Regions from separate parts of the Clostridium aquiflavi genome, predicted to be linked through region 1. Evidence: predicted binding sites of a transcription regulator. Region 1 holds the regulator's gene; the other holds the start of a gene.

Region 1 (17,011 bases):
GTAATTTAAAAAGTGCTAGTAACTTAGTAATTAATCATGAAACAGTAGCTCAATACATTAGAGAACTAGCACCAGAAAGATTTGAAGAATTTTTAGAAGAAGGGGATATTGATTTTAAGTATCAACCTGAAGGTATGGGGAATTTTAGAGGTAATGCATATAAGTGTAAAGGGAATTATTCTATTTGTTTAAGAGTGATAAAACAACGTATACCTAAAATTAGTGATATAACAAATGCACAAATACTAAAAGATTTTACAAAACTGAATGATGGATTAGTATTAGTAACAGGTCCTACAGGATCAGGTAAAAGTACAACACTCGCGGCCATGATAAATGAAATTAATAACACAAAAGAGAAACATATAATTACATTAGAAGATCCTATTGAGTATATCTATGATAATAATAAATCAATAATAAATCAAAGAGAAGTTGGTCAAGATACTAAGAGCTATGTTATGGGACTAAGAGCTGCATTAAGGCAAGATCCAGATGTTATATTAATTGGAGAAATGAGAGATACTGAAACAATAGAAGTGGCATTAAGAGCAGCTCAAACAGGTCATTTGGTATTTTCAACACTTCATACAATGGGAGCTGCTAATAGTATTTATAGAATAATTAACTCTTTTGATAATAAAGAACAAAATGAAATTAAAGTACAACTTTCTTCGTTGTTGAGAGGAGTTGTATCACAAATTTTATTACCTAATGCTACAGGTGTTGGAAGAACTGCAGCACTAGAAATTATGACATGCACTACTAGTATAAAGAATTTAATAAGAGAGGGAAATTATGAGCAGATCAATAGTTTTATTCAAATGGGGTCTAAGTATGGAATGCAAACTATTGATATGGATTTGAAAAGATTGGTTAATGAAAATATAATAGTTAAAGAAGAGTATATAAAATGGAAATCAAACAATAATTAAAATTAACAAAGTAATAAAAAGGAATTTTAATTGTTATGTTGAATATAAATAGGAAACAGTATACTTTTCTGCAAGGAGGTAAGAAATAAAATAATGCAAGAAGAAATAATTGCATCAATAGACTTTGGAAGTAAGAAGCTATCAGCTTCTCTTGCAGCAAAAAAAGATGAAGAGGATATGCAAATACTTGGTGTTAAGTATTGTAAATCTAAAGGAATTGAAAAAGGAATAATTAAAGATGTTGACAAGTGTCGAGAAGTTTTAAAAACTCTTTTAAAAGATTTAGAAGATAAAAGTGGTAGGAAGATAAAAAATATTTCAGCAGGGATATCAACAAGAAATATTAGAATAACTGAAGTCACTGTTTCTATTTCATTAATAGAGGGGATCGCTAAAAAAGAAGATATAAATGAAGCATTAAAAAAGGCTAGAAACGCTACTTCTATTAGTGACAATGAAATTCTAATTGATACGTTGATTAATTTTTATATCTTGGATGGAAAAGTTTTACATAGAGATATATTAAATTGGCGAGGTAATAAATTAGATATAAATTTAACTTTAATAATAGGATTAAAAGATGAAATTACTAAATATTATGAGATTTTTAAAGGCACTAATTACAATCTATCTAATATAAAGTTAAATATATTGTGTGGTAAACAGATATTTTTAACTGAGGATGATGTAGGAGATAAAGTTTTAGTAGATATAGGTGCAGGCAATATAGATATGGCTATATTTAGTAATGGAATTCCTAAATACATTGGTAGTATACCTTTAGGCGGAAGTAATATTTCTAAAGATTTGGCAATTTGTGGAGAGCTTTCATTTTCGGAAGCTGAGAATATAAAAATAATTTATTCTAGTAATTATGAAACTTTGTATAAAGATAATAAAATAGCGGACGAAATAGAAGTTGGAACATTAAAGATATCAAAATCATTATTTTATGAAGTTATTAATGCTAGAATTGAAGAAATACTAAATTATATTAATAGAGAGTTAAAAAACACTGGTCATTATGATAGAATTTGTAGTATAATTCTATATGGTAGTGGATTAAATTATTTTGAGAATATAAGCAATTTCGTTAATGATATTTTGAAAATTCCAGCTACAGTTATAACAAAAGATGATTTAGGGATAAAAAATCCTGAGAATATAACATCTTTAGCTGTGGTCAAGGAAGTTTATGATAATTTAGATTTAATTTCATATGAGTATAAAAATTCACAGAAGGTTAATGATATTGTTATAAGTAAAAATGAAAAAGAAAAAATAGAAAACAAAGCAAGTAAGAGTGTTTTAAAGAAAGTCAGAGATTTTTTAGAGGGAATTTTCTAAAGGAGGAGTTATTTTGTTAGATTTTGATGGGGATATTCAAGAATTAACTAATATAAAAGTAATAGGCTGCGGAGGTGGCGGTAGTAATGCTGTAAATCGAATGATAGTTGAAGGGTTAAAAAATGTAGAATTTATAGCAATTAATACAGATAAACAAGCATTAATGCTTTCACATGCAGATCAAAAAATTCAAATTGGAGAAAAGTTAACAAAAGGCTTAGGTGCTGGAGCTAACCCTGAAATAGGGAAAAAAGCAGCAGAAGAAAGTAAAGAAGAAATTTCAGCTGCAATAAAAGGTGCTAATATGGTATTTATAACTGCAGGAATGGGTGGCGGAACTGGAACTGGTGCTGCTCCGATAGTTGCAGAAATAGCTAAGTCTATGGAAATATTAACTGTAGGTGTAGTTACAAAGCCTTTCCCATTTGAAGGTAAGAGAAGAATGAGACATGCAGAAATGGGTATAGAAACATTAAAACAAAAAGTAGATACATTGGTTATTATTCCAAATGAAAGACTACTTAGAATGGCAGATAAGAAGACTACATTATTAGATTCATTTAAATTAGCTGATGATGTGTTAAGACAAGGTGTACAGGCAATTTCTGACCTAATTACTATTACTGGTGTAATTAATGCGGACTTTGCAGATATAAAGGCAGTTATGCTTAATAAAGGATTAGCTCATATGGGGGTCGGTTTTGGAAGTGGAGATAATAGAACTCAAGATGCAGTTCATCAAGCAATTTCATCTCCATTATTAGAAACATCAATTGAAGGTGCAACAGATGTTATAATAAACTTCACAGGTGGAGTTGATTTAGGTGCATTAGAAGTTTACGATGCAGCTGATGTTGTGCGTGAAGCAGTAGATCCTGATGCTAATATAATCGTTGGTGCAGTAATTGATGAAACACTTAATGAGGAGATTAGAATTACTGTTATAGCTACAGGATTTGAAGTTCCTAACAATAATATTGCTCCTTCAGAAGTGATAAATAAGGTTACTCAAACTCAAAGAGAAGAGGTACCACAGCCTAAGGCTCCTACACCAGAAGTTGCAGCGACAGTGGAACAACCTAAACAAGAAAGTAATTTTGATGATGATGATCTATTAGATATACCTGTTTTCTTAAGAAGAACTAAAAAGCATTAATACTTAGTATTTTATGAATTTATATATAAGAAAAGCATGCGAGATTAATTAATCTTGCATGCTTTTTTCTTTATACAAATTTTATTGTTTTAATACATGTTATTACTTTTTATAAAGTAATTTATCTATGTTATACAATTAAAGATAGTAATTGATTAAATATAAAAGTATTATTGATTATTAAAAACTAAATGTAAATATATGTAAAAAGTTATGTTCTAAAAATGGCAATATCGTATGCTATTGTGACAAATTTTTAATTAATATAAGTCTATAATAAAACTCAATAGGGGGATTCGTATGGAGGTATATATAGATATTTTAATTTTAGAAAATTTTATAATTAATTTATTTCTTATGATACTAACAATGAAAATACTAAAGTATAAAGTTAAAGATATTCTATTAATATGTTCAGGATTTATAGGAGCATTGTATACGATTGTACTATTATTTCCTGAATTGAATGTGTTAACTTCATTTCCTTGTAGAATAATAATCTTATATATAATGATTAGGATAAGCTATGGTAAAAAAGGTTTTATTAATACAATTAAAGCAATGTGTGTATTTTTATTATTAACATTTACATTAAGTGGATTATGTTTTTTATTTTCACTAAATCAAAATGAATATTTGTTAGGAGAAAGTTTTGAAATAAGCAAGTACTCAATGAAGTATTTGCTATTAGGTGGAATGATAATATATATGTTTTGTAATAGATTAATAGAATATATTAAAAACAAATTAATGGTGAATAATTTTAAGTTTAGTATACAGTTTAAGGTATCTGACAATATGTATGATATAAAAGGTTTCTTAGATACTGGTAATGAACTAAGAGAGCCTGTTAGCAATCTTCCATGTATTTTAATAGAAAAGGATCTTATAAGTACAATTGATTTTAATTGTAAGGATGTCTATTACATACCTTATAGTGCAATTGGGTATGGAGGTAATTTAAAAGGAATAAAGGTAGAATCTATAAAAATAAAAGGTGAAAAATTTTATAATGAAGTGGACGCTATCATATGTCCTTGTAATGAGAAGTTAAGTAAAGAAAATGATTTTAATGCATTGTTATCAAGAGGAGTAATATAAAAGGGGTGTATTATGAGAAGAATGATTTTATTTTTAAATAAGTTATTATCTAGATTTAAATTATTTAGAAGAAAGCTATATTATGTAGGTGGTAGCGATGCACTTCCACCACCATTATCAAAAGATGAAGAAGAAACCTTAGTGAATAATCTTATGCATGGAGACGAAAGTATAAGAAGTATCTTAATAGAAAGAAATTTAAGACTAGTTGTTTATATAGCAAGAAAGTTTGAAAATACAGGTGTTCATGTAGAAGATTTAATTTCAGTAGGAACTATTGGATTAATAAAAGCAGTAAATACTTTTAATCCAGAAAAAAAGATTAAATTAGCAACATATGCATCTAGATGTATAGAAAATGAAATTCTAATGTATTTAAGGAGAAATAGTAAAATAAAAGCAGAAATTTCATTTTACGAACCTTTAAATATAGATTGGGATGGAAATGAATTATTGTTATCAGATATTTTAGGTACTGAAAATGATGAGGTATACAATTTAATTGAAGATGAAGTTGACAAGCAATTATTGTTAATGGCACTTAAAATTTTAAATGATAGAGAAAAAGAAATTGTAAGACTTAGATTTGGGCTAAATGGGACACGAGAAAAAACTCAAAAGGAAGTTGCGGATATGCTTGGAATATCTCAATCTTACATTTCAAGATTAGAAAAAAAAATAATTAGAAGACTAAAAAAAGAAATAAGCAAAATGATTTAGCTTGTCTTTAGTATAAAAGTATTATCTATCGGAGATAATCTTTAATGCAGCAGATTATTACTTCCGAAAGGGTTGGTACTTATGATTATTAATAAGGTGGAAATATGTGGAGTAAATACTTCTAAACTTCCAATGCTTAAAGAAAAAGAAAAGAAACAACTTCTTTTAGCATTAAAAAAAGGAGATTTAAGTGCTAGAGAAACCTTTATAAAAGGCAACCTAAGATTAGTACTTAGTGTTATTCAAAGATTTAATAATAGAGGAGAAAACGTTGATGATTTATTTCAAGTAGGATGTATTGGTTTGATGAAATCAATAGATAATTTTGATTTATCACAAAATGTTAAGTTTTCAACCTATGCAGTACCTATGATAATAGGAGAAATTAGAAGATATTTAAGAGACAATAATTCTATAAGAGTTAGTAGATCATTAAGAGATATTGCATATAAGGCATTAATAGTAAGAGATAAATTTATAAAGGACAATAATAAAGAGCCAACAATATCTCAAATTGCAAAAGAACTAGAACTACCAAGAGAAGAAGTTGTATTTGCGTTAGATGCAATACAAGATCCGGTATCTTTATTTGAACCAATCTATCATGATGGTGGAGATGCAATATTTGTTATGGATCAAATAAGTGATTCGAAAAATACAGATGAAAGTTGGCTTGAAAATATATCCATAAAGGAAGCTATGAAAAAGCTAACAGATAGAGAAAAATTGATTTTAAATTTAAGATTTTTTAGGGGAAGAACGCAAATGGAAGTTGCAGATGAAATTGGCATTTCTCAAGCACAAGTGTCTAGGCTGGAAAAAACAGCTTTAAAGCATATGAGAAAACATGTTTAAAATTAATCCATATGGTATAATAAAAACTGATATTTAACAAATATCAGTTTTTATTATATAAGTAATTAAGTAAAGTTATCATACATATAAATATATAGAATAAATAAAATTTTTAGTTTCACTTGCTGTTTGCTTTGTATTTAAAGCAAATTAAATACAAAATTTATGTATTTAAATACTCATTTGAAACTTATAAATTAGAATTCATTAGCAGGCAAATGTTGTATTTAGTGTTATACAAGAAAGAGTATTACAAATCAGTGTTAATGTATAAAAGTATTTTTTATAGGTAGGGGGATAACTATGGAAGCAGAAATGTATTCACTTAATGCCATGAGATCTATGGAAATAATAGATATATCTACAGGGCGTAAACTTGGTTTTATAAAAGATTTTAAAGTTGATTGTGATGAAAATAAAATAACTTCATTAATTTTACCAAGTACAACTATGAAATCGTGGTTTTTAAAAGATGATGAAATAGAAATTAAGTGGAATGATATAGTAAAAGTTGGAGTTGATGTTATATTAGTTAAATCAAATAATATTCCAGAGTATGATTCTAATAATGGGTAGTAATCAGAACAAAAACTATATATAATAAATTTATAAATACTTTTTACTAAAGTAAAAGAGGTGATTAAAGTGAAATGTCCATTTTGTAATTTTGAAGAAAGCAAAGTTGTTGATTCCAGAGCAACAGATGATAATACTACAATTAGAAGACGAAGAGAGTGCTTAAATTGTAATAAGAGATATACTACGTATGAGAAAATAGAGGATTTTCCTGTTTTAGTTGTTAAAAAAGATTTAACTAGGGAAAACTTTAATAAAGAAAAAATTATTAATGGTCTTATTATTGCTTGTCAAAAAAGACCTGTTTCAAGAAAACAAATAGAAGATATAGCTTATGAAATAGAAAAATCAATTTCTAATAGAATGGTTACTGAAGTTGCATCTAAAGATATAGGTGAAATGGTTATGGATAAACTTAAACAAGTTGATGAAATATCATATGTTAGATTTGCATCGGTCTATAGACAATTTAAGGATATAAATACTTTCTTAGAAGAAATTAAGAATCTCGTAGTTAATTAAAATTAAAATTAAAATAGTTATTTAAAAAGGATTTTGAATATGTTAGATTTAACTTTCAAATCCTTTTTATATATTAATATATATAATAGTATGTTATATATATGTTATAGAGACGTTAAAAGTTAGTTAATACAATTAATATAAAACTTATAAATGATAAAATTAATGTATAAATTTGGGGGGATAATTCTGAAAAAATTAGACTTAAAAGAAATAGAAAATATAGAAGATTTTATGACAATAAAATTAGACAATACTGCCAAAATAGTATTTTCAAATGCAGAACTTAATAGGAGTTTTAATAGGAATACTGATGAAGGAATTAATCAATTAGAATCACTGAAATATAAATTTAATGTTAGCGAAGTGGTATATTTAAAACAAGTACATAGTGATAATATATTAATTTATAATAATAATGATATTAAAAATGAAGAAGGGGATGCAATAATAACAGATAATAAAAATGTTATTATTGGAGTTTTTACTGCGGATTGTGTTCCTGTTATATTGGTGGATGAGATTAAAAAGGTATCAGCAGCAATTCATAGTGGATGGAGAGGAACATTTAATTCTATTACTTTAAAAACAATAGAAAAAATGAAGAATGAGTTTAAGTGTAATCCTAAAAATATTAAAGCTTATATAGGACCTCATATAAGAAGTTGTTGTTATGAAGTATCAGCGGAATTAAAAGAAAAGTTTTTAAAAAAAAAGAAAGAAATTAAAGAGTTGGATTTATTCAATAAAAATAATTTAAATTTAGAAGAATGTATATTAAATGATTTAAGAAATTCAGGAGTTAAAGAAGAGAATATAAATACTTTAGAATTATGTACATATTGTAGTGAAAAAATTAAATTACATTCATATAGAAAATCAAATGGGGATTATGGTAGAATGTTTACTTTTATAATTTTAGAGTAAGGAGAATAGTTATGTCTGATGAAAAAATATTGATAGTGGATGATGAGGAACACATAATAGAATTACTAAAGTTTAATTTAATTAATGCAGGGTACAAGGTCTTTTGTTGCAATAATGGTATAGATGCCCTTGAAATAGCAAAGATAGAAAAACCTAAATTAATATTATTGGATTTAATGTTACCAGGATTAGATGGTTTTGATGTTTGTAAAGAAGTAAAAAAAGATAAAGAAACTCAAAATACATCAATAATAATATTGACAGCAAAAGGAGAGGAAATTGATAAAATCTTAGGTTTAGAATTAGGTGCAGATGATTATATAACTAAACCTTTTTCTGTAAGAGAATTATTAGCACGAGTTAAAGCTGTTCTTAGAAGAACTTATCCAGGGGCAGACATTGAAAATAATTCATATGAGTCTCAAGGCCTTAAAATAGATTTTGATAGACATGAGGTGTTTATTAATAATCAAAAAATTGAATTGACTTTAAAGGAATTTGACCTCTTAAAAATATTAATAAAAAATAGAGGGAAAATTCTTCAAAGAGAAACGTTATTAGATAAAATATGGGGATATGAGTACATAGGGGAAACTAGAACAGTAGATGTACATATAAGATATCTAAGAAAGAAGATAGAAGAAGACGATAAAAATCCTAAATTTATAGAAACCATTAGAGGAGTAGGTTACAGGTTTAACCCAATTGATAAATAATGAAAAAGAAAATATTAATATCATCAATGATGACAGTTTTTTTTGCTCTTATAATAGTAACTTCTTTTTTTGTGTTGTTAAGTAATTTTCAACAAATTAGAGATACGAAAAATGAACTTAGAAATTTTAACTTACTTATTGGTCAATTAGATAACTTAGATTCATTAAATAATATCAATAAACAAGATTTTAGAGAAATAAAAATAAACAATGCACCAGTTAGATTTACATTACTTGATACAAATGGAATTGTATTATATGATATGGAAAATGAATTAGAAAATAATTATAAGAATAATAAAGAATTTCAACAAGCTATAGAAAGTGGAGAAGGATCATCAACTAAGTATAGTGAAGATGGTAATATTAATTTAATATATTATGCTACAAAATTAAATAATAATTTAATGGTGGTAAGTTCAGTTCCTGTTAATATGGTAAAAACGTTCCAAAATAAAAATATAAAATATTGTATAGGGATAATAACTGTTGTAATGTTTTTTTCTATATCATTATGTTTAAAATTGATAAAGATGATTATTGAGCCAATTAAAGATTTAGAATCAGTGACTCACAAGATGGCTAATGGAGATTATAAAATAAGAGCTAAAATAAATAGTAAAGATGAACTTGGAAATTTAGGAGAAAGTTTTAATAATATGGCAGATCAGCTTCAAATGAAAATGCATGAGATAGTTGACAAACAAACTAGAATAGAATCTATTTTAAGAAGTATGGAAAGTGGTGTTATTGCAGTAGATAATAATAATATTGTAATATCTATTAATCCTTATGCAGAAAGAATATTTGGTATAAAGAAAAATATTTTAGGTGAATCCATAATTGAGTATATTTCAGATTATGATATAAATACTTTTTTAGAAGAGGATTATGAAATAGATAAAGAAATAAAAATACTTCATCCAATAGAACGTGATTTAAAGATAAAAAAATCAAATATAATAAACGGAATAGAGATGATAGGTAAAGTTATAACGATACAGGATATAACTGATATAAAAAAACTTGAACTTATGAGAACTCAATTTGTTGCAAATGTGTCTCATGAGTTAAAAACACCATTAACATCTATTAAAGGTTTTGCAGAAACATTAAGATATGTAGAAGATGATGAAACTAGAGAAAAATTTTTAAATATAATAGACAAGGAATCAGAAAGATTATCAAGATTAATAAATGATATTTTAGTACTTTCTAGTATTGAGAGTAATATATCAATTCAAAATGATGAATTTTTACCTAAAACTATAATAGAAGATGTTGTAAATATGATAAGAAAACTTGCTAATAATAAAGAAATAAATTTGGAATTTTATGATGATAATCAAGAACTTATATTAGGAGATAAGGACAAATTTTATCAGCTAACATTAAATTTAGTTGAAAATGCTATAAAATATTCAGAGAATGGCTCAAATGTTAAAGTGATAAGTTATAGTAAACGAGGATATTATTATTTAGAAGTTAGTGATAATGGAATAGGTATACCTAAAGAAGACTTGCCAAGAATATTTGAAAGATTTTATAGAGTGGATAAATCACGAAAAAAGGGTGGAACAGGATTAGGACTAGCTATTGTAAAACATATAGTTAAAACATTTAATGGAGATATAAATGTTAAAAGTACATTAGGTGAAGGTAGCACATTTAAAGTGAGGATAAAATATATATAAATTATTAGAGTATGTTTTAGTGTTGTGTTGATATACGTCACTTTACATATTGCATAGATAAACACATATTTAAAACATAGCCAATTATTAAAATAAGCTGAAAAGTAAAATTTTCAGCTTATTTTATTTTGCATAGATTTTATAAAATTAATTTAAATTTTAGGATATGCTGTAGTAAGGTATTGATATTTTCCAATGTTAAATTCATTTAACGTAGTCCTAATAAAAGTTAACTTTAATCTAATAATAGCTTAACTTACTGGTTATATTATAAGTATAAAAGAATTAATTAATGTAAAAAAAGTTGATGGAGGAATTTTATATGAAAAAAAATACTTTAAAACTTATAGTCAGCGCATTATTAATAACTATGATTGGAGGAAGCATGGTCGGATGTGGATCTGAAGATAGTGCAAGTGAGGCAGGAAATGGAATAAGTGGATCAATAACGGTAAGCGGATCATCGGCATTATTACCATTAATGGAGCAATCAATTGAAAAATTTAATGAAATAAATCCTAATGCTGCAGTAAGTGCGCAAGCAGGTGGTTCAGGAACAGGTCTTACTCAAGTATTAGAAGGGACAGTTGATATTGGAAATTCAGATATATTTGCAGAAGAAAAATTAGATGAAGCGCAATCTAAAGAATTAGTAGATCATAAAGTTATAGGTCAAGGTTTTGGAATTGTTGTAAATAAATCATTAGGAGTTACAAATTTAAGTAAAGAACAATTAAAAGGAATATTTTCAGGAAAAATAACAAATTGGAAGGACGTTGGAGGCCCAGATAAAGAAATATTCTTAATTCATAGAAAATCAGGATCTGGAACAAGAGGTACATTTGAAAATAAAATATTAGATGGAAATAAGTCATTAGAAAATGATTCTTTAGGGGCAGTTCAAGATTCAAATGGTGCAGTTCTTACTGCGATGAAACAAAATGATGGAGCAATAAGTTATTTAGCTCTTTCTTATATGAATACAGCTGATGCTAAAGAAATATTACAAGTTACGAGTATTGATGGAGTATCTGCACATAATGAAAATATAAAAGACGGAAGTTATTCTTTTTGGTCATGGGGTCATATGTATACAAAAGGTGAAGCAGAAGGATTAAGTCAAGAATTTATAAATTTTATAACAAGTGAAGATAATAAGGAAAGCATAGAAAGTTTAGGATTTATTTCAGGAGCTGAAATAAAAGAAAAATAATAATTTAAAGGATGATTAAAAGATGAAAAAGAGAAGTTTTAAGGAAAGGCTTAAAAATGAATATTTGGGTCAGGGCTTTGCAACTCTATGTGGAATACTAATAATAGTAATTACAGGCTTGATATTATTATTTATAGCTTCAAAAGGAATTAAATCATTTACCCAAAATGGATATAGCATAACTGAATTTTTATTTAAAAATGATTGGAAGCCAAATCAAGAGCAGCCTTCCTTTGGAGCTTTAGCATTCATCTTAGGTTCTACATGTGTATCAATAGGAGCTGTAATTTTAAGTGCTCCTATTGCAGTTGCACTAGCTATTTTTACTAACATTATTTCTAGTAAGTTTGGTAATAATGTAATAAAACCATCATTAGAAATATTAGTTGGAATACCATCAGTTGTTTATGGGTGGGTTGGAATATCAGTATTGGTACCATTTATAAAAAACAATGTTGGAGGAATGGGATTCTCACTTTTATCAGGAATATTAGTTTTATCATTAATGATATTACCTACAATTGCTACTTTAGCTATAGATGCAATAAAAAATATACCTAATGATCATATAGAAGCTTCTTATGGATTAGGAGCGACAAGATGGCAGACAATAAGCAGAGTAATAGTACCAGGAGCGAAATCAGGAATTTTGACAGGTGTGGTATTGGGTATAGCAAGAGCGTTTGGAGAAGCACTTGCAGTACAAATGGTAATTGGTAATACTGTTAAATTGCCAGAAGGACTTCTTTCTTCGATGTCTACATTAACTAGTATTATAACAATGGATATGGCTAATACAGTAGGTGGAACAATGTGGAATGACGCATTATGGACATTAGCATTAATATTACTTGTTATTTCATTTATTTTTATAGTAATAGTTAGAAAGATAGAAAAAAGGAGTGCAGTATAATGGATGCTAAAAAAGTTGATAAAATGGCCACTGTAGTGTTTTATATAATAAGCATATTTATAGTAGGTTTGTTAGGTGCATTTATTGCTTATATATTATATAAAGGTGGAAATATGATAAAACCTTCTTTCTTATTTGGAAAACCTAAATTAACAGGAGCTGGTGGAGGAATAGGACCACAATTATTTAATTCATTTTATATGCTTATTGTTTCATTAATAATAACAGTACCAATAGGAATAGGTGCAGGAATATACTTAGCTGAGTATGCAAAAGAAGGAAAGTTTTTAAACATAATAAGAATGTCTCTTGAAACAATTTCTTCATTACCATCTATAGTTATAGGTATGTTTGGACTATTAGTGTTTGTTAATATGGCAGGTTGGGGATATTCAATACTCGCTGGAGCTATATCAGTCAGTATATTAAATATACCATCTATGACTAGAATTTCAGAAAATGCAATAAAAGCAGCTAGCAAGAAGGTAAAGGAAGCTTCATTAGGACTTGGTGCAAGTAAGTGGCAAACAATATCTAAACTTACAGTGCCAACAGCCATGAGCGAGATTTTAACTGGAATAATATTATCAGCAGGTAGAATTTTTGGAGAGGCAGCAGCTTTCCTGTATACAGCAGGATTAAGTTCAGGAGCTTTAAATTTTAATCAAATAAGTTTGGTTGGAAATAAATCGGCATTTTCTCTTTTTAGACCAGCAGAAACTTTGGCTGTTCATATTTGGAAATTAAATTCTGAAGGAATAGTAGTAGATGCAGCTCAAATTGCTAATGGGACAGCAGCAGTATTAATTATAGCAGTTCTTTTATTTAATATTTTAGCAAGGTTAATAGGAAATAGATTAATGAAATCTTATGGTGGAAAGTAGGGGAGTATAAGGAATGAGTATTATAAAAACTAAGAATTTAAATTTATATTATGCTGAAAATCAAGCGTTAAAAGATATAAATATGAATATAAATAAAAATGAAGTTACAGCATTAATAGGACCATCGGGATGTGGTAAATCAACTTTTTTAAGAACTTTAAATAGAATGAATGATTTGATTGAAATAGTTAGAATAACTGGAGAGGTTTTATTTGAAGATAAAGATATATATAAAGATTATGATGAGATATATTTAAGGAAAAGAGTTGGGATGGTATTTCAAAGACCTAATCCATTTCCTATGTCTATTTATGATAATATAGCATATGGCCCAAGAATTCATGGAACTAAAGATAAAAAAATATTAGATGAAATTGTTGAAAATAGTTTAAAAGGTGCAGCGCTTTGGGATGAAACAAAGGATAGATTAAAAAAAAGTGCAATGGGACTTTCTGGAGGGCAACAACAAAGATTATGCATTGCAAGAACTTTAGCAGTATCTCCAGAAGTTATTTTAATGGATGAACCAACATCGGCTTTAGATCCAATTTCAACGAATAAAACAGAAGAATTAATAGAGCAACTAAAAAAAGATTATACAGTAGTTATAGTAACTCATAATATGCAACAAGCAGGAAGAATAGCAGATAAAACAGCTTTCTTTTTAAGTGGAGAAGTTATAGAATTTGGAAAAACTGAGGATATATTCTATAATCCTAGAGATAAAAGAACAGAAGACTATATAACTGGTAGATTTGGTTAAATGAAAGGGTGAGGATTAATGACAAGAGAATCTCAAGATGCTAGAGTTAAAGAAATTAATAGACAATTATTAAAAATGACAAGTTTAGTAGAAAAACAAATACATGATAGTATGGTTTCATTGAAAAATCATGATTCAGATATGGCAGATAAGGTTATAAAATACGATGATAAAGTAGATGAGTTGCAAAAAATAATAGAAGAAGATTGTATAAAATTTATTGCAATGGAGCAACCACTTGCAACAGATTTAAGAAGAGTGTTTACAGCATCAAAAATAGTAACAGATCTAGAAAGAATGGCAGATCATGCAGTGGATATATGCAAAATAACTAAAAGATTAGATAGAGTAGTATTTAAAGAAAATATTAGTGAATTGTGGGATATGGAAATAAGAGTTAGAGAAATGATTGGATTAGCAATAGATTCATATATAAGGGATGATGTTAAATTTGCATATAAAATATGTAAAATGGATGATGCAATAGATGATTTATATAAAAGATTATTTGGTGTTTGCATAAATGAAATTAAAAAGAATGAGAATTTAATTAATCAAGGAACACAACTATTATTTGTAATAAAGTATTTAGAAAGAATTGCAGATCATGTTACTAATATATGTGAATGGACAATTTTTTCAAAGAACGGAACTTATGTGGATTTAAATGAATAAAAGAATAAAGTAGAGGCTAGGAAGTAAATTATTCCTAGCCTTTACTTATAAAAAAAGGTTTAAACTTAAAGTTTATTTTAGGGAAAAATGAATAAAAAATGGTTTTAAATATAGTGTTTGCAATAACTAGTTAGTTATTATATAATTAAACGTACTATAATGAAGATGGGATGTTATAATTAGGAGTGAAAAAATGAAAAATATTATAACAAAAGTAGAAGAATACAGTATTGCTGAAGAAGTTGGAATAGAAATAAATGATAGTCTAATATCTATTAATCAAACTCCAATAGGCGATATTATGGATTATAAATTTTTATCAGCAGATGAAGAAATAGTTTTAGAAATAGAAAAAACAAATGGCGAAATTTGGGAAATAGAAATAGAAAAAGAATACGGAGAAGATATAGGTCTTGAATTTGGCGGTGGCATAATGGATAAAGCAAAAAGATGTAGTAATAAATGCATTTTTTGTTTTATAGATCAATTACCACCTGGAATGAGAGATACTTTATATTTTAAAGATGATGATTCTAGATTATCTTTTCTTCAAGGAAACTTTGTTACATTAACTAATATGAAGGAAGAAGATATTGATAGAATAATAAAATATCACATAAGTCCAATTAATGTATCAGTACATACAACAAACCCAGAACTTAGGGTTAAAATGTTGAATAATAGATTTGCAGGAAATATATTAGAGAGATTAAAAAGATTAACAGATTCAGGAATTACAATAAATGCTCAAATAGTATGTATACCAGGCATAAATAGTGGAGATGAATTAAAGAGAACTATAGAAGATTTATATAAGCTTCATCCATTTGTAGCTAGTGTGGCTGTTGTTCCAATAGGAATAACTAAATTTAGAGAAAAACTTCAACATGTAAAGACATTTACTAAGGAGCAATCTGCAAAAGAAATCGAAATGGTTAAAGAACTTCAAGATAAATTTATGAAAGAAGTAAATGAACCTTTTGTAAGGCTATCAGATGAATTTTATATAGTTTCAGGCAAGGAAGTTCCAGGTAATGACTTCTATAGAGGATATGAACAACTAGAAGATGGCGTAGGGGTTGTAAGATACTTTAATGATGTTATAGATGAAACATTAAATGATCTAGATAAAAATTCTAAGGGGAGTTTTTCAATCGCAACAGGTGCTTTAGCTTATGAAGAAATTATAAAAGCTAGAGATAAGATTTTGAAAAAAAATCCTAATATAAAATTAGATGTATACAAAGTAATAAACAATTATTTTGGAGAAACAATAACTATAACAGGACTTTTAACTGGAACTGATATAATAAATCAATTAAAAGGAAAAATAAATACGAAATATTTATTAATGGCTGATTGTATGTTTAGAAAAGGATATGAATTAGCTGACTCTAGTGAACAAATTATGCTAGATGATTTGAAAATTAGAGATATTGAAGAGGCATTAGATGTAAAAGTTATAGTAACAGATTACACAGGAGAAAATTTAATTAGTATATTAAACGAATATAAGGAGGAATTTTAATGGGAAAACCGATAGTTGCAATAGTAGGAAGACCAAATGTTGGTAAGTCAACATTATTTAATAAATTAGCAGGGAAGAGAATTTCCATAGTACAAGATACACCGGGAGTGACAAGAGATAGAGTTTATGCTGAGGCTGAATGGTTAAATTATAACTTTACTATGATAGATACTGGTGGTATAGAACCTACAAATGACGATATAATAATGAAACAAATGAGAAGACAAGCGAATATTGCTATAGAAACTGCTGATGTAATAGTATTTATAGTTGATGGTAAAGAAGGTTTAACTGCTGCGGATCAAGAAGTAGCTAATATGTTAAGAAAAAGTAAAAAGCCAGTAGTATTAGTAGTAAATAAAATTGATTCTTTAAAATATGAAGAAAACAGTTGGGAATTTTATAACTTAGGAATTGGTGATCCTATAACAATATCAGCATCACAAGCATTAGGTCTTGGTGATATGCTTGATAGAGTAGTAGAAC
Region 2 (17,011 bases), on a different contig from region 1:
CTAATTTAACATCATCTTTTTCTCTTCCATTAAGATATATCATTTGATTCGATATTATTCCTTCAACCCCAATAGTTAACATGTAAATTGAAAATATAAACATTACAGGTGCTGCTGCTATAAATTTAGGTCCTGCATACATAAGTATTATCTCTTTTGAAAGACATATCATGCCAATAGATGCTGGGAATAAAAACATAAAATATATCTTTATAATTCTTTTTAAAAGAGACATATACTCTTCCTTGGAATCATTACCTAAATAATTTGAAAGTCTAGGCATAGTTACTTGAATAATAGTAAGCATTAATGTATTAATTATTGTCATTATCTTTTGGGCTAAACTATAATATCCAACATCCCTAGTTCCTGCACCTACTGCTCCACTACCCATCATTAATTTATCTAATTGAGTATATAAAATATTTACATTAGATAAGATAACAACAAAAAACATTGGCTTAATGTGTCTTTTAAAATGTAAATTTTTAAAATTAAATTTCACTCTTTTCTTTATGTATACAAAACTTAATATATTGTTTAAGAAATTAAAACCTATAACTAAGTATAAATATAATTCAAAATCATTAATATTTCTTATACAAAAAATAACTAGTAAAGAATATATTATTCTAACAATCATAGTCTTTATAGCTATGAAATCATAATTCTCTAATGCTTCATTAATCCATTCAACATAAAAAAGATTAAAAACAAGATTAAAACCTAAAATCATACAAGTATAAAAATCAGGTCTACCTCTTCCTACTGTATATATAAAAATCATATATATTGAAGAAACTAATATATTGGTAAATAGAGTAAATAAAAATAAACTCGTAAATGTTTGTTGAAGCTTTTCTTCATCATCCCTAACTTTACTTATTTCTCTCAGTCCATATTGAGAAATTCCAAAACAAGCAAATATTAAAAACCATCCTGTTAGTGATTCTGCATATGAAATATATCCATATAAATCTTCACCTAAAGTTCTTGTTATTACAGGACCAACTAATATTGGTAATACAATATTAAATAAATTTAACGATCCTTTAAACAATGCATTTTTCGATATTGATTTTGACATCTATGTAGTCCTCCTATAATCACTAAATGGATTATTTTACTTCTACTATATTTTACACTAACTAAAGAAGTTGTCAATTAAGTCTATTTTATACTAAGTTTATTTTTTAAGTACTCTAAATCTTCAAGTGAATCTATTTCAAAAATATCATTACATCCTATTTTGTTAACATAAATATCTAAATTATTAAGATTTTCTACAACTATATCATCCCAATATAAATCTTTAAATTCTTCTTGTTCTACCTTTTGAGCGATTTTTTCTGCTATAACTTTTCCATCTTTTTCACTCCAATAAGACGCTCCTGACATTATATAGTCCGGTTCATTTCCATCTTTACCTATATCAACTCTATATAATTTATCACTTTCATCATACTTTAGTATCCATTCACCCACAATATTTTCCTTGCAAGCAGAATAATACTCTGAATGCTCTGGTTTAGCTTTAGGTAAAAAGTTTTTATTAATGTAGTTATCTGCATCAATAACAAAAGCATCATGAAGATATTCTCTTGCTAAATACATTGTATAAATATTATTATAAACATCATATTTATCATTAATTATCTTAATTAAGTTATATTTCTTAACTAAATTATCAAACTTTTCATGTAAATATCCAGTTAAAACTACAATTTCATCTATTCCTATCTCTTTTAAATTTATTATTTGTCTTTCAAGTAACGAAATTCCATTAACCTCCACTAAAGACTTTGGTATTGTATTTGTAAGCGGTCTAAGTCTAGTTCCCATCCCAGCAGCTACTAATATTGCTCTCATATGTTTTTCTCTCCTTAAATCAAATTACTCCATCCAGCTTTGTTTATACATATTTTAACGCTTTGTTTTTATGAATGTTAATATTTTAGTATAAGGGCGCAGTGGCGTTGGAATTTTATTTTTAGAATTCTTAATGAATATTTGTCAAATTAATTGCTTGTCACAATGTTTCATTGGGAACATGCATTAATTGGACTAATATTTATTTTTAGAATTCTTAAATCAAATTCCTCTGTCCATGATCTTTATACTAAAATATTACTATACATTTAAACATGGTTATTAAAATTAATTCTGTCTCTACTTTGTATATATGTTGATATATGTAATAAACAAAATGGCATTGTAATTTGACTTTGAGAATTCTTAATGAGTATTGTCACATTTATTGCTTGTCAAAAATTATATTTGGAGCAAGCTGAAATGGGACTCTACTCATTTTAGTATTCCTAAGTCAAATTACTCCGACCAGCTTTGTTTATACATATATCAGCGCTATACTGTAAAACAGAGTTACATTCCTAAAATTCAGCTTCTAATTTATTTAAATTTTCTTTTACTCTATTGTATCTATCTATTCCATAAGTACCAAAATCATCGCCTTCATTTTCTTTAATTAATGTCCATACAGCCCATAATAAATCTTGGCTTATTTGATGAATTAATAATCTTTTTCTTGAATTTTCATCTGCTTCACCATTAAAATAAAGTCTAAACATTAATTCTATATCATCTTCTGAAAAACTATTTTCTAAAGAAAGAGCTGCTAAGTCCCACATGTCATCATTTATGCCGCTATATTCCCAATCTATTAAGTAAATTCTACCTTCCGTATCCTTCACTAAATTTTCTGATACTAAATCATTATGAGATGGAACAAATACTCTATCTAACTCTTTTAAAATCTGTTCTAATTTCATAAATCTTTCTCTTACTTCATCATAATCATCAAAGAATTCTCCATGGGAATTTTTTAAAATATCTTCGTATTTTTCAAGTTCTCTAAATACATTAAACTCATTTTTCATTGGGAACTCATTATCCTCATGTAAATTTCTTAATATTCTAGTAACTTGTTTTAGATTCTCTTCCTTTTTAACACTTCTTGGAGTTAAAGTTTCTGCATTTTCTATAAAAGTAGATATTTTTATTCCAGTTTCAACATTAAAATATGGAGTTTCAACATTATATCCTCTCTCAGAAGCAATTGAAGAATTAAACATTTCATTCTTTCTACTTATCATACTTTCAGTTCCAATACCAGCAATTCTTAATATATATCTTTTTCCTTTAACACAAATTCTATAATTTTTATTAGTCATTCCTCCAGCAGATACAACTTCACTTATATCATCTTCGGATACTTTCATAGCTTCTCGAACTATGGTCTTTACAGTGTTAATTTCATAATTAAGTTCACGTCTTCTTATAGTTGGATAAAGATGATTCAAAATATTTTCATATTCTTTTTTAGTGTCAGCATCTCCCCAAGCAAGATCATCTATTTTAACAAAACCAATATTATAATCTCTAGCAACATCTAATAACACATATTCATAATTTAAATATGGATTTATATTATCTTTAAATTCTTCAAGCATCATTTGATATAATTTATGAGACACCTTAGTTATGCCTATCATTTCACCATCTATTCTATTAAATTGATGTATGTCTTTAGACATTTTAAATAGATGATTATCTCTTATTTCAACAAAAGCCTCATCTCCTGATCCACTTTCATTAGTAAGAAGAATACAGTCTCTGCTTTTACTTTCTACAAGCTCTTTAATTGCTCTTTTTTCAAAAATTAAATCATTTTCTATTAATAAGAAATCCTCTTTAACATACTCTCTAGCCAGAGATAATGAATACATAGTTCCCGTCCATTTATATTTATCGCTCTTAACTAAAGTTATATTTTTATTTGATTTAAAATACTCATCATAATAATTACTTTCATAACCTGTTATTATAGTAATTTTATTAATTCCATTTTCTTTAAGTATGTTTAAAGTTCTATCTATTAACTTAAAATCTTGAATTTCAAGCATTCCAACAGGTTTTCCAAAGTCCTTTGCTCTTCCAGCAGCAAGAATTACAGCTTCTTTGACAGGTTTATTATCTTCTTCATGGATTTTCAACCTAGTATTTTTAGCTGAAGCAAGATTTTCTTCTAATATCTTCATTCCCTTTTCAGTTACTCTATATAAAATTCCCCTATTATTTATAATTCTCTCTATAGTTCCATCAAGAGTAAATTCCTTTAAAATTGAATTTACTTTTCCTAATGAAATATTTGTTCTCTTTGATAACTCTCTTTGATTAATATTAAAATTATTGTTTAATATTTTTAATATTTCCAATCTATCTTCTAACATAATAAGCTCTCCCCCTTTGATTTACACTCTACACATTTAAACTATATTAATATTTTATTTATATGTATCTAAATTATATTATCCAAAATTTTAATTTTTAGGCTTATGCTTTTTAACATCTCTCTGCTTTCCAGTTTAAAATTTCCGCCCAAAATTTTTGTTCATAATATGAACTATAATAAATTATATTATACTTTATTAAAAATGTAAATATATTCAACAAAATTTGTTATTAAATAATTTAATCCTACTATACTTCATAGAATTTCCAAAAAATAAGCTATATTCTAAGTTAAATTGCAACTTAAAATATAGCTTTAAAATATTATATTAATTTTTATTGGCTCTGTTTTAAATGCGTGTTGATATATGCAATTTGTTAGCCATACACCCTTTCCAAACGTAGAACAGGGTTAACTATTTTATATTACTCATTATAGTATTTTTAAAATTCATCTTATCATCTGTATTTTCAAATGCATCATTAGGAATAACTATTCCAGGATTATCATTTGAAATTACATACAAACAATTATTTATCTCCGTAACATCTGTAATGTTATTTAATAAAAGTTTCGTCTTTTCCTTATTTCTATTAATTATCAACCCGTCTTTTTCCAAAAATACTTCTATAGTTCTTCCCAAAGATTTTTCATTTTTCTTAAATAAGTCCTTAAAATTTTTCTTTGCTCTTTTAATCCAGTATGTAGGTAATTTAAAATATCCAAATATTCCTGTACCAGCAAAAATTACACCTAATACAATAGAAAATATTGGACTTTCTCCTTTACTATATTCTTGAATTCCTAAAACGCAATACAGCACACCTATAAAAAGACCTATTCCCAAAAACAAATTTCTTCTTAAAGTAGCCAATCTATCCTTATTACTTTGGCTAGTCATTTTATAAATAGAAAAATCCACCCATTGTTCTTCAGTATTTTTATACCTTAACTCAATCAATTCTCTTCCCCCCAAATTTTCGTTAGTATATAAATTAATATTATCTTTAACATATAGCTTTTTATATTATAAATTAGATTTAAATTAAATTTTATTATCACTATAGAATCATAATTTTCTACTATAATAATCACTTTACAATATAAACACTACATTCAGAGAAAGCAATTAATTTATATTCTAATTATATTACAATTTGTAAACATATCCAATAACATTAATATATACTTTTGCATAGTATATATTATAATTTTCCTCTCATTTCATATAAAAAGAAATAGAATACATACTTAAATCTTATACTTATTACAAAATTTACTTACTATGTATTCTATTTCTCATTAAAGTATATAATTAAATATGCATAGATAAACTACCACCATTTAATTTAGCAATATCTTTTAACATATTCATTACCTTATCATTCTTTAATAATCCACTTAACTTTGGATTACTACTTAATAAAGATTCATCACCTATAGATATGCTTCCATCGCCATTAAATTTAAAATCTATATTTTCTTTTTTCTCTTCCTTTTCTTCTTTTTCCTTGTCGGCTTCTATTAGATAATCAAGCATAGTTTTTGATGCTCTTTTTATAGCTTCTTTTTCTTCTTTACTTAACGGACATTCAAATCTTTGCCCATTTACTACAACCCATCTTTTTTCACCATCTACACCAAGCTCCTCCCACTGACACTCAGAATTATTGGTTGTATAGCTTGATATTTGCATAAATGTTGACTTATCCACATAAATAGTAGTATTGCTAGCTGTCCCCTTATCTAATTGAGGTCCCATTATAGCCCTACTTCTACTAGCAGCTATTCTCACATCTTTAGATAATTCTAATTTATCAGCATTATTATAAACATTTTTTATAGTGTCTTTATGAGTATTATTATCAATATTTTTCCTTTGATTAATATTTGCATTTTCCATATATCCATTATATATTCTATTATTTATTTCCATAATTATCCCCCTTATTTTCTCTATTTAATTTATCGATAAAATTTTACAATACTTTATTTGGCTTTAAATATTCTTAAATTATATAATTTTTATATAAAAAGCAGTAAATAACTTTATATTCACATAAAATTATTTACTGCTTAATAAACACCTTTTAAATTATTGGCTCTGTTTTAAATGTGTGTTGATATATGCAATAGGTAAATTACTTCTAATACATTATTCCAAAGTTAGAGAATGAATACCAACCATCATCTATATACGCCTTTTCATTTTGAAGCATTCTACCACCTGATTCAAAATAGTACCAATTCCCGCCTAAGTATAACCAACCTACTTGCATTGCTCCATTTGGATTAAAGTAATATTGGTTTCCTCTTTCTTTGTCATAAAACCAACCTGTTATCATTCTTCCGTTATTATCAAGATAGTACCATCTACCATCAGTTTGTTTTATCCAACCAGTGTCTCTATATCCTGATTTGTTAACATAAAACCAATTACCGTCAACCTTTACCCAAGCATCTTTAACTTGTCTTCCTCTTTTATCAAAGTAAATGTATTTTCCTTTTACTTTTCCCCATTCTTCATACTTGCTCATATCAATCCAAATTTTATTGCTTTCATCGTAGTATGCGTCATTTTTGTCATCATCATCATCGTCGTCGTCATCATCTGGATCTTTGATGTCATCTAAAGGATCATTGGTTCTATATATAGTTAATTCATAGGTCTTCTTTGTACTTTTATCTTCAGCTACTACAACTATATCAACTTCTGTTTTCCATTGACCTTTAAGACTTATTGATATTGGACTTCCTGTAAATTTTTCTCCATCTACAGTAATGCTCGAATAATTTTCATCTACAGGTATCGGTTTAACTTTAACAGATTTTACATCTTGATCAACACGTGCCTTAAATGTATCATGTTTAGAATTAAATTCATAATCACCTGTATTAAGTTCTATATCTTTTAAGTCAGCATTATTACTTCTTCCATCGTGTTTAATGACTACAGTATACATCTTTTTATCCTTACCATTTTCAGCAGTAACAACTATTTGTAAAGTTGTAATTCCACTTTCCTGTAAAGGAATTTGACTTTTAGTACCTGATGTCAAATTATAAATTTCACCTGTTTCAACAACTTTTGCTTCAGTTATATTTGCCTTAGGCTCATCAACTATTGCTGTAACATCCACAACTTTTGTATCTGGTTTAACTACTAAATCATAATTTAAAGTTTCTCTTGAAAATCCTGAAGTTCCATTTTCTTTCTTTAACTCTCCAGTATTGAAATTTAAGTAACTTAAATATGCATTTTGAGCACTTGGTATTTCTTCACCACCATCATCTGAATCACCTTGTATATTAAATATATACTTGTCTGATGCTAAATCTCCATCTTTGTAAACAGTAATAGTTAACTGCTTTCCACCTGAATTACTCAAATCAAATTCAGAGCTTCCATACCTTTGAATAGATTCCTCAATTCCATTTACTTTAACTCTTGCTACTGTTTTTTCTAATCCATCTTTATATGTAATTCTTATCTTTTGTGATGGATCTGTTACATATAAATCATATTTATGAATTGATGAGTTAAAGTTTATTTCTTTATTTCCACCATTAGCTTCTTTTAAAGTAATATTTCCGAATTCAAAATCAAACGAAGATTGTTTGCCTTTCAATACAACTGTTAATTCATAAGTTGCTAATAATGCTCCTAATTGATCTGATGAGTCAGATCCTTCATAAACATCTACATAAAGAACATTTGCATTTGGTTTATCACTAGTACTATCATTAAACGATACAAATTTATCAAAATCTTGTTGTTTTATTTTTACTTTTCCATATTCATCTAAGTAATGATTACTCAGTTTTACTACATACCCCTCATTCTTACCAAAGCTAGGAGTCATTTTGACTTTTCCAGCACTTTCATCTAAATAAATATTTCCCTCATATCTTTTAGGTTGTCCTGGTATGCTAACATCTTTAAATTTTTTTCCAATATAGCTAGTAGCATCAGTTATAGTGTCATTATTATATTTATTTTCTATATCTAATTTTCTTAATGTATAATCGTTATTAGAATTTTCATCTGTAAACTTTAACTTAATAGAATAATTTTTACCTAAACTCTCTTCATTAGGCATTTTAATTACCATTATTTTAGAATCTGTCTTTTTTAATGATCCTTTTAAATTATTATTATCACTTGTTATCTTGTCTTGTTTTTGTCCATCCATCCATACATTAGCACCATTTAAATTAAATGATTCCTCAAAATTTATTATATAATCTAAGTTTTGAATTTGGTCATTTACTATATGTTCATAAGTAAAAAAGCTTTCAGTATCAGTTGTTAAAAGCTCTTTAGTATATAAAAAAGGTACTTTATTTTTATCAGTTTCTGGATTATAAGTATCTCTTGAACCTACATAACTTTCGAAATCAATTTTTTTTATCTTGCCTTGAGCATAATTTTCAGCATGTTCAATAGTTATTGGAGTTGATTTACTATCTATTGAATCTACTGTTACAACAGGATCCTTTTTTTCTTTTTCTTCATAGTATTTTTTACCATTTTCATCGTATTTAATAGTATATATTGTTTCTTTAACAGTTATAGTGGTTTTTTCTGTTATCTTATAATTAACTTCATTAGTTCCTAGTGGTACATTTCTTACTGTAATACCATTAGTAACTTCATTAGTAGTTGATTTATTTTGAGTTTTCTCTAACTCAACATCAATATCATTTAATTGGTCTTTCAAAATTTTATTAATTGAGTCAATATCTATTGTTCTATCAATATTAGTAATTGTTTCAGTGTCTATTCTTTCTGAAGCATTTTCTTGTGAGTTATTAGTAATATTCTCTTGTTTATACTTTGGTAAATTTATTTGAAATTCTTTAAATCTACCTTGAGTGTTATAAATTGTTTTAGTACTATCAACTTTTACTCCTGTGTCAATAGTATTACCATCAAGTTTTGTACCTGTAACAGTTAATGCATATTCTGGTGCACTAATGTCTAGGGTTGGTCCACCATCCGCTTTTGCAGTAGCAGCTTGTACTTCTTTTACACCAAATGATGTTGGTAATAAAGAAAAAATACACGTTAGTGCTACAAATAGTGATATAATTCTCTTTTTATTAATTTTCTCCCCCATGTTCATCCTCCTAATATTTTTTCCCAAATTTATTATATATACTTATATATTATCATATTTTAGCAATAGAATAATATATTTGCATTAGACTTATTTCTAATTATTTCTCAGGAAATATTCAAAAAACTACGTTTTTTTTTAAATATTAATCATATTATATTTTTCGTCCAAATATAATATAGCTTTATATAAAATCATCATTAAACGGTAAAATATATCTATGAAAATTATTCCAAGTAAATTATTCCAAGGAACAAAAGTGGCTACGCCACCCTTCAATGAACAATTTACAATTGACAATGGACAATTGTGGTTGAAAGCCGCTGGCTTTCTTAAAAAATATATATTTAGAAATCACATTGTGATTTCATCCTAAATTGTCAATTGTTCATTGTCAATTCAAACATATATTCATAACCTTATATTTCATCAACCACTCAAACTTCAAAAATTCTATAATTTCCTAAAGAATAAAAAAAGAAGGCTTTACGCCTTCTTCTATTTTAAAATGAATTTGCTACTGATTCTGCAACACCATCTGCTATTTTATGTTGATAATTTGAATCAGCACAATTTGCTGCTTCTGTTGGATTACTTATAAATCCTGCTTCTACTAATACTGATGGCATATTTGTATTTCTACACACAAATAAATTACCATCCTTGCCACCTCTATTAATCGCACCTGTTTTATTTACAATGCTATTTGTAATATTAGTAGCCATTCTTCTACTTGTTGAAATCTTAGAATCACTATAAGCACCACCAAAACTTGAGTCTTGAGCTTTTGTGCTGTAATAAGTTTCTACACCACTTGCAGATGTAGCATCTGCTGAATTATGATGCACACTTATAAAGAAATCAGCATTAAGTTCATTGGCAAGATTAACTCTTTTAGTAAGACTTTGAGTAACACTTAAAGTTTCCCTATCAGTTTCATTTCTAGTCATAACTATTTTATAACCCATAGATTCAAGTTTTACTTTAAGTTTCATTGCAAGCTGCATATTTAAATCTCTTTCAGAATAAGTAACTCTATTATGGGTTGCATAAGCCCCATCATCTCCACCATAATTATGACCTGGATCAATTACTACTAGCTTAGAAGATCCTCCTGGCACTAATCCATCTGGTCTTTTTTCTGCTTTTCCATCAGGACCTATTTTCCAACCATCAATAACAGTATCTTTAAGCATTTCCCCTGATGAAGGATTTAAATAATAAGTGTCATTTCCTACTGTAGTCCATCCTGTTGCCATGTCTCCACTATTGTTTAGATAATACCATTTGTCTCCATTAAGTTTTATCCAACCTTTTGCCATAGCGCCATTAGAATATAGGTAATACCAATGTTCATATGGTTTAATCCATCCAGTTAACATACTCCCATCAGTATTGAAATAATGCCAATTTCCGCTTATTTCAAACCAACCTACTCTCATAGCTCCGCTTATATCTAGAAAATAAGTTTTACCATTTATTGAACTAAATCCTGTAACCATAATTCCATCACCTTGAAGGTAATACCACTTACCTCCATCATTTAACCAACCTTTTTGCATTCCGCCCCAAGATTGAAGATAATACCAGTGATTTTTAGTTTGTAACCAGCCTGTAGCCATAGAACCATCACTATATAAATAGTACCAATTTCCATCTGGCTTTATCCAGCCTGTTGCTTTAGTCCCATCTGATTTATAATAATACCAATTTCCATATTGTTGTTTCCAACCAATTGATGATGAAATATTAGTACTATTATCATTTGAATTTTCTATTGGTTTTGTTGTTTCCGGTACACTCGGTTTAGTTCCTGTTTCCGGAAATTTAGGAATATAATTTTCTTCTTCGTTAGAACCTGGTACATCTGGTTTTGTGTTTTCTTCGTACTCACTGTCTATTCCTGAGTAAGTTAATAAATTATTATATAACGCATTAACTTCTTTACCATATGTAGGACTTGGCGCCCATCTTCCACCTAATGAATTAACAGTAGTTGCTTTCCCTTTAATACTTACAAAATGCCTTGGATCATATGTACCATCTTTTGGATAGCCCTGAGCACCTGCATATAACGCAAGATGATCTAAATGAGCTTGTACTCCTTCGTCCCAAGAGTTAAATCTTTGATGTGCATTTGGATCTGTATCTCCTCCACCTTGTGATGTTTTCATTCCACATGGATTATTATAGCTTTCATTTAATACTCCACCAAACTTACCATATCCAGTTTCCTTGGCAGCTTGTACATATGCTATCCCTGGATTAACATCTCCACATTTTTCTGCATATTTCCAATAAAGCTCTGCTAAACTTGCAAATGTACTTGTAGCACCTTTTGATTCAGCCCATTCTTTAGCTTGTTTGGCAGTAACTTCCGTATCTGATACTATCTTAATATCAGCAAAGTCTCCTTTAGTACTAGCTTGTACATTAATTGTCGGAACAATTGAAAATACAATAGTGAAAGCAAGAAATAGTGAAATAACCTTTTTATTAATATTCAAAATCTTTCTTTCCCTCCATTCTCCTCTGAAATATATAATTTAAAATATCATCTACAAAATTCTCCAAAAAATTTGCATTAATATTCTAAAATCACACTAATTCTAACATATGCAAAAAAAAAAGTAAATTTTTATAATTAACTTTCTAATTCTGTCTAAAGCCTTTATTCTACTTAATTATACTTAATCAGCAAGTTTTTTATGGTTTCATTTTCCATAGAAAAAAATAAAAAATCTTCTACATAAACCTTAAATTTACGTAAAAGATTTTTTTATTTAACTTTTCTAAGTTTCTACAATTAATTTAATTGATTTTCAATTGCTTCGGCTATTGCTTTTGCTACAATTGTCTGATTGTTTGAATCCGCACATCTTGCTGCTTCATTTGCATTAGTTATAAATCCACATTCAATAAGTATTGCTGGCATATTAGTGTTTCTACAAACATTTAAATTCCCATTTTTAGGTCCTCTATTTGTAGCACCTGTTTTGCTACATATATTATTTACAACACTTGTTGCCATTGCTTTACTTTTCTCAATTCTTGATTGGTTAGGTGATTTTCCACCCATTCTATCATCTTGAGCATTAGTGCTATAAAATACTTCCACTCCATTTGCAGATGCTGCATCTGCTGAATTATGATGTATACTTACAAATAAAGTAGCATTAAGATCATTAGCTAATTTAACTCTTTTATCAAGACTTTGCATAGCTGCTAATGTTTCTCTCTCTGATTCATTTCTAGTCATAGCAACAGTATAACCTTTATTTTCAAGTTCTGATTTAAGTTTTGTTGCAACTTGCATATTTAAATCTCTTTCTGAATAAGTAATCCCATTATTGGTAGCGTATGCTCCATCATCTCCACCAAAGTTATGACCTGCATCCACTACAATAGTCTTGCTTAAACTATTATTAGAATTATTTCCAGAAGTTACATCATTTTTATCTGACTTCCTTCTTCCATTTTTATCTATATCATAACCATCAACTTTTGTATTCTTAAGTAACTTTCCACTTTCCAGGTCTAAGTAATAGTAATATCCACCACTTTGTACCCATCCTGTGCTTCTACTTCCATTATCATTTAAATGATACCACTCATCACCTAAGTTTAACCACCCTGTTGCCATAGCTCCAGTATCATATAAGTAATAACATGTTCCATTTAAATTAAGCCATCCTGTACTCATTTCTGAATTTTCATTAAAGTAATACCAATAATTATTTATATTTGTCCAACCTGTTTTATTGATTCCATTTTGATCAAATACATAAGTTTTATTATCTATTAACTTTATTCCTGTAACCATACTTCCATCACCTTGAAGATAATACTTATTTCCATTATCTAAAAGCCAACCTAATTTTAACTTTCCACTATTTTCAACATAGCACCATTTTTCGTCTATTAAATTCCAACCTTCTTTTGAAAGCATAGCACCTGACTTATCTAAGTAATATAAATCATTTGCATTTTGTAAAAATCCAGTTGCCATTATACCGCTTGTCTTTAGGTAATACCAATTATTATTTATACACTTCCAACCAGTCACCATAATTCCATCAGCATCGAAATAATACCATGAATTATCTAAATTCGTCCATCCTACAGACATCTCCCCTGTAGAATTTAAATAATACCAGTTTCCATTAGGATTAATCCATCCAGCTGCCTTGCTTTCATCTGAATAATAATAGTACCACTTTCCATCTTGTTCTTTCCAGCCAATATCTGAGCTAACATTTGTTTCTCTATTAAGTGTTGGCTCAACAAAAGAATTGTCAAACATTATTACAGAATCAGTTACTAAAGAATTAGGTTTCTTTTCAACAGGTCCTGGTGGTGCAAAATAAGATGAATCATTATCACCATTGTCATTTAAATTATCTTCATCATCTTTTTGATCATCTTTATCAACCGTAATATTTGAATAATCACATAATTCTATATAATATTTGTTTACTTCTTCTCCATAAGTAAGACTTGGAGCCCATTTTCCACCTAATGAATTAACAGTTGGTGATTTTCCTTTTATACTTATGAAATGTCTCGGATCATATGTATCACTTTTAGGATAGCCATTAGCCCCTGCATAAAGTGCTAAATGATCCATGTGAGCTTGTACGCCTTCATCCCAAGTATTAAACTTCTTATGAGCATATTTATCTCCATCTGATCCACCTTGTGAAGTCTTCATTCCACATGGATTACGAAAACTCGAATCTAATACTCCTCCAAATCTTCCAAATCCAGTTTCTTTTGCTGATTGTACATATGCAATAGCTGGATTAACATTTCCGCAAGTCTCTGAATACTTCCAATAAAGGTCTGCTAAACTTAAAAATTCTTCAGTTGCACCTTTAGTTTTTGCCCATTTTTTTGCATCACTTGCAGTAGCTTCTGTATCTGATATTATGTTTATATCCTTTACAGATGCTTGTACAATAGTTGATGACATAAAACCTAGTGCCATTACAAATACAAATAAAAATGACACTATTTTACTTTTAATATTCAAAATAGTATTCCCCCTTCCTAGTTGTCATATTTTTAACATAATTATCCATTTTTCTTATAAATATAATCTAATTTTATCACATGAAGTTCTTGATGTAAATTATAGTTATCATGGATAATTAATCTATAACAACTTCCTTATAAATAAAATATATGCTCAAAACAATAAATTTACCAATTTTTTAATAATGCTCTATTTTAAATAAAATTCTTACTTATTACAAATTCTAATATAAATCCCCATAATTCCAAACAATATATTCTATTAGTGCATTAAACATTTACTTTATATAGCTTTTAACCGATAATATAAATAAACATTTATAAGTCAGGAGATGATTATATGAACATAATTAAAAAAAATGGAAGAATTGAAGAATTTCAAATGTCAAAAATTAGACAATCAATACTTAACGCATCAGAAGAAGTTACAGAACCATTATCAGATGCTGAACTTAAATTAATAGAAAAAGAAGTTAATAATATTTTATGTAAATTAAATAGAACAGAAACTTCTTCTTATGAAGTGTTTGCTATATGCTTAAATGTACTAAAAGAATTAGGATTTAAAGCAATATGTAAGTCATATCTTGAAGGCTCATTAAGTTTTTAAAAAAACGGTTGTGCCACCCTTCAATGAACAATTTACAGTTGACAATGGACAATTATGATTGAAAGCCACTGGTTTTCTTAAAAAATATATATTTAGAAATCACGTTGTTATTTCATCCTAAATTGTCAATTGTTCGTTGTTCATTCAAAAATATATATTTTAAAATTCTAATATAGAATTTCTTTCAGCACTCTAAATTCCCTACTCTTTATCTGGTAATCTCAATTTTCAACTAATATTTGCTCATAGATATAGTTTTTTAAGTCTTTAAAACTTAAAATTTTCTATAATTTGCTGTACAATAAAAAACATAGTCATACATTAAAGGGAGGATGTTATTTATGAAATATAAATTAGTATGTATCGATATGGATGGTACTTTATTAAATGGTCACAGTAATATTAGTGAAAGAAACAAAGATGCTTTAAAAAAAGCTGTTAAGAAAGGTGTGCAAGTTGCTATAAGCACAGGGAGAATATTTGCTTCTGCTGATTATTTTGCTGACCTTATAGGTATAAAAACAGATCTTATTTCATGCAATGGAGCATACATAAAAAATAGATCAACAAATGAAGTAATGTATAGTAATACCTTAACTAATGAACAAGTATTAAAGATTCATGATTCTATAAAAGGACATGATTTTAAAATAATATATTATACTCATGATACAGCTATTGTTGATTCTCTATTTCCTGAAAATCATACATACAATGTAACAAATAAATTAGTCAGTGATGAAAAAAAAGTTAAATTTTTCATTACATCTGATATAAATAAAATTCTTGAAAAATACAGTAATAAAATAATAAAAGTAATTTGTTTAGATAATAGTAAAGATAAAAATACTTTATTTGAAGTTAAAAATAATTTGTTAAAATTTTCAGATATAGAGACTGTAAGTTCTGGTGATAACAATTTTGAAGTTATGCAAAGGGGTGTTTCAAAAGGAAATGCTGCAAGAATTCTTTCTGAAAAACTTGGAATAAAGCAAGAAGAAGTCATCTGTATAGGGGATAACGAAAATGACCTATCAATGATTAAATTTGCTGGACTTGGGGTAGCTATGGGAAATGGTTCAGATGTAGTAAAAGAAGTTGCCGATTACATTACAGATACAAATGTAAATGATGGTGTTGCAAAAGTAATAGAAAAGTTTATACTTTAGTCAAATAAAGAAATGTTACTTAATAGAGGTGTTAATATGAATAAAAATAAACAAAAAAGAATAGCTGTTATAAATGATTTATCTGGATTTGGTCGTTGTTCTTTAACTGTTGCACTTCCAATAATATCTGCTATGAAAATACAATGTTGCCCATTGCCCACTGCAATTTTATCTGCAAATACAGCATTCCCAAATTTCTTTTTTGATGATTACACAGATAAGATGGAAAATTTCACGAACCATTGGAAAGAACTCAACTTAAACTTTGATGGCATATGTACAGGTTTTTTAGGTTCTAAAAATCAAATTGATATTGTCATAGATTTTATAAAAAAATTCAAAGATAATAATACACATATTTTAGTTGATCCTATAATGGGCGACAACGGAAAAATATATTCAACATATACAAATGAAATGTGTAATGAGATGAAATTACTAATAAAATATGCTGATATAATAACTCCAAATCTAACTGAGGCCTGCAAGTTAATAGATATGCCCTATCCAAATAGAACTCTAAATGAAAAAGAACTAGAATTTATAGCTAAAAGCCTATGTGAAAATGGTCCTAAAAAAATTGTAATAACAGGATTACAAAATAATAATTATGTACAAAATTATATTTATGAAATTGGAAAATCTCCAAAGATAATAAGTGTAAAAAAAGTTGGAAAAGATCGTTGTGGTACAGGAGATGTGTTTAGTTCAATATTAGCTGCTGATATGGTAAATAATTTAGATATTATAGCTAGTGTAAAAAAAGCTAGTGATTTTATAAGTAAATGCTTAGAATATACATCAGAGTTAGACATTTCAGTACACG

Evidence for each region. The regulator NrdR, encoded in region 1, represses ribonucleotide reductase genes. The targets are predictions, from matches to a motif close to CACNANATNTNGTG.
Region 2: RGC78_RS13990 (ATP cone domain-containing protein) is a predicted target of NrdR. The motif match lies at 14,655-14,668, and genes of this name have one in related genera.

The regions. Positions count from the first base shown of each region.
Region 1 covers NZ_JAVJAN010000010.1:75,847-92,857, forward strand. Annotated here, with positions in the region: gene RGC78_RS05100 (type IV pilus twitching motility protein PilT) at 1-935, shown strand, start outside; gene RGC78_RS05105 (cell division protein FtsA) at 1,029-2,282, shown strand; gene ftsZ (cell division protein FtsZ) at 2,296-3,438, shown strand; gene RGC78_RS05115 (sigma-E processing peptidase SpoIIGA) at 3,739-4,539, shown strand; gene sigE (RNA polymerase sporulation sigma factor SigE) at 4,552-5,259, shown strand; gene sigG (RNA polymerase sporulation sigma factor SigG) at 5,341-6,114, shown strand; gene RGC78_RS05130 (YlmC/YmxH family sporulation protein) at 6,418-6,690, shown strand; gene nrdR (transcriptional regulator NrdR) at 6,760-7,212, shown strand; gene pgeF (peptidoglycan editing factor PgeF) at 7,447-8,139, shown strand; gene RGC78_RS05145 (winged helix-turn-helix domain-containing protein) at 8,151-8,855, shown strand; gene RGC78_RS05150 (HAMP domain-containing sensor histidine kinase) at 8,855-10,549, shown strand; gene RGC78_RS05155 (phosphate ABC transporter substrate-binding protein) at 10,872-11,762, shown strand; gene pstC (phosphate ABC transporter permease subunit PstC) at 11,785-12,675, shown strand; gene pstA (phosphate ABC transporter permease PstA) at 12,675-13,559, shown strand; gene pstB (phosphate ABC transporter ATP-binding protein PstB) at 13,573-14,322, shown strand; gene phoU (phosphate signaling complex protein PhoU) at 14,341-14,997, shown strand; gene RGC78_RS05180 (DUF512 domain-containing protein) at 15,191-16,525, shown strand; gene der (ribosome biogenesis GTPase Der) at 16,525-17,011, shown strand, end outside.
Region 2 covers NZ_JAVJAN010000044.1:8,964-25,974, forward strand. Annotated here, with positions in the region: gene RGC78_RS13950 (flippase) at 1-1,087, opposite strand, end outside; gene RGC78_RS13955 (sugar phosphate nucleotidyltransferase) at 1,171-1,869, opposite strand; gene RGC78_RS13960 (NTP transferase domain-containing protein) at 2,391-4,250, opposite strand; gene RGC78_RS13965 (YcxB family protein) at 4,668-5,213, opposite strand; gene RGC78_RS13970 (hypothetical protein) at 5,568-6,188, opposite strand; gene RGC78_RS13975 (cadherin-like beta sandwich domain-containing protein) at 6,400-9,372, opposite strand; gene RGC78_RS13980 (N-acetylmuramoyl-L-alanine amidase) at 9,876-11,879, opposite strand; gene RGC78_RS13985 (N-acetylmuramoyl-L-alanine amidase) at 12,179-14,404, opposite strand; gene RGC78_RS13990 (ATP cone domain-containing protein) at 14,747-15,016, shown strand; gene RGC78_RS13995 (Cof-type HAD-IIB family hydrolase) at 15,358-16,185, shown strand; gene RGC78_RS14000 (pyridoxamine kinase) at 16,222-17,011, shown strand, end outside.